Regions from separate parts of the Sporosarcina sp. Y1011 genome, predicted to be linked through region 2. Evidence: riboswitches for the same ligand, from Rfam matches in the RefSeq annotation. Region 2 holds a riboswitch; the other holds the start of a gene.
What was found. A riboswitch is a leader RNA that binds a small molecule or an ion and turns the genes downstream of it on or off. The one in region 2 is predicted to bind cyclic di-GMP.
Positions count from the first base shown of each region.

Region 1: it holds a riboswitch for cyclic di-GMP, as region 2 does, so the genes downstream of both, AC25Y5_RS11835 (sensor histidine kinase) here and AC25Y5_RS10270 (GGDEF domain-containing protein) in region 2, are expected to answer to the same signal.

Region 1 covers NZ_JBYHFP010000009.1:41,526-44,692, reverse strand. Annotated here, with positions in the region: gene AC25Y5_RS11845 (class I adenylate-forming enzyme family protein) at 1-243, opposite strand, end outside; gene AC25Y5_RS11840 (TetR/AcrR family transcriptional regulator) at 258-842, opposite strand; cyclic di-GMP riboswitch class II at 1,624-1,704, shown strand; gene AC25Y5_RS11835 (sensor histidine kinase) at 1,755-2,492, shown strand; gene AC25Y5_RS11830 (response regulator) at 2,492-3,133, shown strand.
Region 2 covers NZ_JBYHFP010000006.1:220,766-223,932, reverse strand. Annotated here, with positions in the region: gene AC25Y5_RS10275 (M20 family metallopeptidase) at 1-241, opposite strand, end outside; gene AC25Y5_RS10270 (GGDEF domain-containing protein) at 1,146-1,991, opposite strand; cyclic di-GMP riboswitch class I at 2,009-2,092, opposite strand; gene AC25Y5_RS10265 (L,D-transpeptidase) at 2,547-2,882, shown strand.

The DNA.
Region 1 (3,167 bases), on a different contig from region 2:
GATGGGCATGACAGAAAATCCACCTAATTGAATACCGAAGTAACATACAAGAAATACATCTGAATTCAGTGAATAAAGCGCAATAATATCGTCCTTTTTATATCCTTTAGATTGAAAGTAAGCGGCTACTCTTTTCACTTTTTCGTAAAATTCGCCATATGTCCATTCGCGCCCGTTATAAAAAGTGAAGACTTTACCCGGTTGATTTTCAGCATAATTTGCTAAAACTTCTGGCATGAACATTTCTTCCCATCCCCTCATTTCAATAATTTAACAATGTAATCTCCAAAGTAGATTTTCAACTCATCTTTCGGGATTCTTCCACTTGGGTTATACCACTGTTGAATCCAGTTCATCGCGCCGAGTATCATCATTCTTACGATGATTGTCTCTGTTGGGTGAAACTCCTTTGAATTGATACCCCTTTCGATGATCCGATCGAATAACTCCGCGTAATCTTTACGAAGTTTTAAAACCTCTTCTAATTGATCCGCGTCGTAGATTTGTCTAGGTTCCAAAATCATATTGAATGTCTCTTTTTCTTCAATTGCATAATCTATATGCATTGCAATCATTCTTCGAAGGACTTCTTCCGCCGACCCTTTTCCACCTAATTCATTTTCAAGTTCAATTGTTGCTTGAGAGAGTACGAAACTATGACATTGATACATCAAGTCGCTTTTATTTTTAAAGTAATAATACAAAGAACCTTTCGTCATCAAAAGCTCTGCTGCAATTTCCTCCATCGTCGCTCTGTCATATCCTCTTTGATTTACAACAGTGATTGCTGTCAATAATATCTGTTCTTTCTTCTTCAATGTTCTTTTCTCAGAGAGCTTCATTTTTCCACCTCTACGTAAGCGTTTTCATTTTGGTAATGGTTTTTTGGATGGTACCTTTTTGGATGGTACCTTCTTGCTATTTTATATTCTATCATTTAAACGTTGTTAAATTAACTGATAATTCTAACCTTATAGTTATTTTAGCAATCTACTAATTAGATTGCAAGTCCTTTTTGAACATTGTTAGAATTTTAAATTGAAGTTCAAATGTGTGTGTAACGGGCGGTTGGAGGCGATATTTGAGCGGTCGCGTGTGGGGATTGGGCGGTTGATGGCGGTATTCGAGCGGTCGTGTGTGGAGATTGAGCGGTCCAAACTGATTTCCGGGCGGTAGCGCGTAGAGATTGAGCGGTCCAAACCCATATTCGGGCGGTCCGATTTCTCGTGGCAATCCTCACTCCAAAGTGCACTTTTCAGTTCTCCTTGTCTCTCTGTTGTTCTACTTTTGTGTAGTGTTGGTACACTTTAGTACCAGCTCAATGTTCTTTTGAATGTACTTCTATAGAAGAAACTCTTATCATTATTTGCGTTTGGGCAGGTATTAAGTAACAGAATAATCTTAAAACGATAAAATATATGTTAATAGTACAAAATTAGAACCTGCTCAACCGCAACAGGTGACGTAATATTCAACCTAAGTTGGTTATACTGAACTATATAAAGTCAGCGAGGGATTCCCCCCCCCACTGATGGGTAATTGAGTCATTCGGGCAGTTATGGGCAGTGGATTCCCTACTGTTGTTTTCATTCCCGAGAATACTAGAAGTGGGGATTGAAGAATAGAATGAACGGAAACTGTGAAATACATCCTCTATGTGGGCACCTTGGATGTATGGAGTTATTGGTGCAACCGGCCTGATTTGAGTTGGACATTATGTTCAATTTAATCGGGTTTTTATTATGATGGGAGGAATGAGTGGTATTAATAAAATCCTAGATAATAAGGTACAAGCGTACAGTACAATTGGTCCCTCTATTGCTATAGAACAGGCAGATGTCGATGGAATTATTCGTGATGAACAGAACCGGATTGCCAATGAAATCCATGATAGTGTCTCGCAAAGGTTGTTTGGTCTGTCTTGTTCCCTGCTCAGTTTGCAGGCGAATGGTCAAAATATGACATCTGATGAGTTGAATGAAGAGTACCAGTTTTTATCACAATCGGTGAATTTGACCATTATAGAACTTCGAGCGGCAATCTTTCGACTCAGTTCCATCAAGAAAGCTGAGGACGACTTTCTTATCCGCCTTAAAAGTTTTTTGGACGAGTACGCACGTCTCGTTGATGTACGGATAGAATACCAAATTACGGGTGACGGGGCGTTTATTTCAGAGGAATTAAAGCAGGCGCTTTATCGGATTATTTCTGAAGCGTGTGGCAATGCGGTTCGTCATGGTGAGTGCACCACCATTGAACTAAGGTTGTTTTTATTGGAAGAGAAAACGGTGTTGGAAATTAAGGATAATGGGATCGGCATTAATGTAGACACGCACGAGAGTCAGCAAGAAAAAGGAATCGGTCTAGCTAATATGAAAGAGAGTGTTCGTTCTTTCTTTGGTACATTTTCGATTGGTGGATTACAAGGCATTGGAACAGAAATTCAAATTGAAATTCCCAATTTAAATATGAAAAATGAGGTCATCGGATAATGCGAATTGTTAGTGTTGACGATCATCCACTGGTTAGAAAAGGGCTAGCGTCGATCCTTTCTTCAGACGATGCAATGGAAGTTGTTGGAGAAGCAACGAATAGCCAAGAGGCGCTTATCCTTTTTCGCACGGCTACGCCTGATTTAGCGATTGTCGATCTTCGATTAGGGAAAGAATTCGGTTTGGATTTGATCGCAGAAGCGAAACAACAAGGCATCACTTGCAAGTTCGTTGTGCTTACTTCATCAATGGATGCGCTCGATTTTGAACGAGCCAAAGAAATAGGTGTCGATGGTTATGTGCTAAAAGAGGCATTCCCCGAGGAACTCCTTCATGCTTTGCGAATTATTGACAAGGGCAGGAAGTATTATGACCCTGGGGTGCTTGACTTTGTTACGAAATCTGAAGTACCTGTTGAGGAAGATGTACATATCGAACAGCTGACTCCAAAGGAAAAGGAAGTCTTGCTTGAACTCGGCATGGGCCATTCCAATAAGCAAATTTCACAGGCATTGTATATCACCGAGTACACTGTAAAAAAACATGTATCCCAGGTCTTGGCGAAGTTGGAGTTGGCTGACAGGACGAATGCCGCGCTGTATGCCAATGTGAAGGGGTTGGTGACTTATCATGCGAATTGAGTGAGTCATCGACTAAAAATTGTCCATACGCATT
Region 2 (3,167 bases):
GTACCCTAGTTAAGGGAGCATCACAGACTACGGTAACTAACGCGCTTTCACTAGTGCGGTGCTCGGTAATCAAAAACCCTTTTGCTGCTAGGTATCGGCTAATATGGCGTCCCATTTCTGCCGATTGCTTCTTAAACTCGGGCGATGGATTTTCGGATGGAATTCGAATAAATGAAGCAGCAAGTTCGACTAATTCCTGTTTCCTTGACCGAATCAGCTGCCGAATCACTCTGATACTCATATGAATATATTCCCTCCATATCCAGTAGTAGTCACAGTATTTCTTTACTATTCTATGTGATTTTCCTAGATCATATACTAGAGTTTTTTGAACAAAAGATCTATATAGGTAGCGTCTTGAAAATGTGCTTAACGTTGTAAATCTAAATTTCCCTGTGCTATCCCATACAGTTGAAACTTTTTATAAACTAAAGATACTTCTAAAAATTCAAATTAATAGCTACACTAGAAAATTGTATCAGCTAGTTCGGTCTCGTTTTGCTACATTAACTCCCACTTCCGAGTAAATATACAACTTATCTACAAGTTTTAGTTTTGAAAATCACTCTGTGGATTCTTCCTTCCGTATAAAGGTAATAAAAATAACCCGTTTCATTCAATCGTGGAATGAAACGGATTTATTATTGTAAAACATAAAATATTATTTAATTTAATTAGCCCCAAGTGCAATTAGATTATTTAAAAACCTTGTCCTTGCTCAACTAAAGTCCCTGTTTTCTGAGTAATTCATTTCATATTTTTTCAAATGTGTATTATCATTTCTTTGCAAGCACAATAAACTAGGGGTATGAAACATGTATTCTAGATTTATCTTGCCATCTAAAACAAATCTTCATGACAGTTTCCCGTCATTCCGCGTTCCATCTAACGATGATATTCTTAATTATAAGTTTCAAGTTACTCTTAATCGAAGAGCTTGCACTGTGGCATCATTGTATGAAGTGATGTTTCCACGTCCTTACCCGATCAGTGCAATGCACAGTTGAAAAATAATTATTACCTATCGCTAGACTTGGGGCTGTTCATCCACCTCCATTACAGAGGTTTCACACTCGTTAGTGAAAAAAAAGAGTATTCATTTAAATTAGTAAGCTCCTATAAAATAACTAGTAGCAAAAGTCCTATCAATTAATAATTGCTATCTGATTTCTACCACCTTCTTTTGCTTTATATAAAGCATTGTCTGCCTTTTCAATAAACTCCTCCGCGGTATCCCCATTGTAAAAAGATACTCCAATGCTGATTGTAAAATGAATATGTTCATTTTTATGAATGAACTCTGATTTCTCAACAGCCTCACGTATACGTTCTGATATTATTAGCCCTTCAGCAACTTCGGTGTTTGGTAGAATAACTGCAAATTCTTCTCCGCCAAAACGAACGAAGACATCAAAGTTTCTTACGTTATTGCTAATAATACTTGAAGTATGCCTAAGAGCTTCATCCCCACATTGATGACCATAATTATCATTAACTTCTTTGAAATGGTCTATGTCTAACATCATAAAAACTAAAGAACTGTTCGTCCTTTTATAAATAGGAATAGATTTTTCCATAAAAAGCTCTAAATATCTTCGATTATAAATACCAGTTAATGAATCTGTAATGGTAAGCTCTTCTACTTTTAGAAATAATTTATAAGACTTGTTTACGAAGTATCCAATAGTTAGAGTAATAGACCAATTAATGAGCGAACCTAAAATAAGTGCATTGATTTCGCTATTATCAGGGTTAATTTTCTGACCAAACTCTGTTATGTACTTCAAAAAGCTATAAAAGACTCCGGACCCTATAATTACTTTCCATTTAGGATACATATTCATAATCATAATAATCGGAATCAGAGAGAGTGACCATATAAATGGATAATGGCTTCTCGCATACTCACTTATAGTCGTATCAATAAGAACTAGGGCAACCGTAAATAAAAAAATAATAATTAATGAGTATTTAAAACGTTTTTCTATCAATTACCTTTCTTACCCCTTTCGGTAACCCAGCCGTCATAGCTTAATGCTTTAGACCTGTGGTTTTGCGTCATTACCTTTCGATAACTTTGCCTTTTTCAATAGAGTTGCTAAGTATATAAGTATACAACAGTTAGATACTTCCAATGTTAACTAAATTACCTGATTTTCATCTGTATCCAGTGTCTCTTAATGAACTAAAGCTGCTAGTTAGCTGAAGATGTTGTTACTACTTTATTGTAATTTAAATTCCTATATTTGTAACCCAGCATCTTTATCGTTACTTCATTATTCACTCAATTATGATATCAGTTATGAAACGTGTTCTGATGGATAACAACAAAGTAACTTTATTTGGTCTCTAAAGCAATAAAGTTGAAGAATCCTTATACAACTACACTCAATAGGGTAAGAAATTTTTCTTTCCCGGCGTATAATAGTTAAACTGTTCATTAAGCATTTTGGCTTTCTATCCTCATTAACTGTTCTATTAATTTCTGTTAATTCACAAATTCCTAGGCTAATTCATACATTAGTCAAAGAACGGAGTTGATTTTCATGGTGATATGGATTGACGTGTCTACTTCACAACATAAATTAAAACTTTTTGATGGAAACAAACTTATAAAAGCTTATCCAATTGGAGTTGGAAAAATATTGTCACCGACACCTTCTGGGACTTACACGATCATCAATAAACAACGTAATCCCGGAGGTCCATTTGGAGTGCTTTGGATGGGATTATCAAAGCCTCATTACGGTATACACGGCACAAGTAGCCCAGCTTCAATCGGTAAGAATGTCTCACGTGGATGTATTAGAATGTTTAATAATGATGTTCTAGAATTATCATCTAGAGTTCCAATAGGTACAAGGGTTGTCATTCATAAATGACTCTGTTAACCTCGTATCCTTTACTGCATAGTTTGTGTATACTGCCAAATACCCCCACGTTTATCAATCGCCAGGTTCGGCAATACTGCTTCTACACCATTAAGGTGACTGTGTCTAAGGCCGCTGAATTGCAATCAGTGGTCTTATTGCTCACAAAACTTCATTACATACTCAACCTCCCGTTCGACATCCTCAACAATAGAAGAGATGTTTCAAGCACGACAAAACCCAGCTCGATTAATTCGGCTGGGCTTTGTTTTGCTACATGGGCTTCGACTTCAGGGT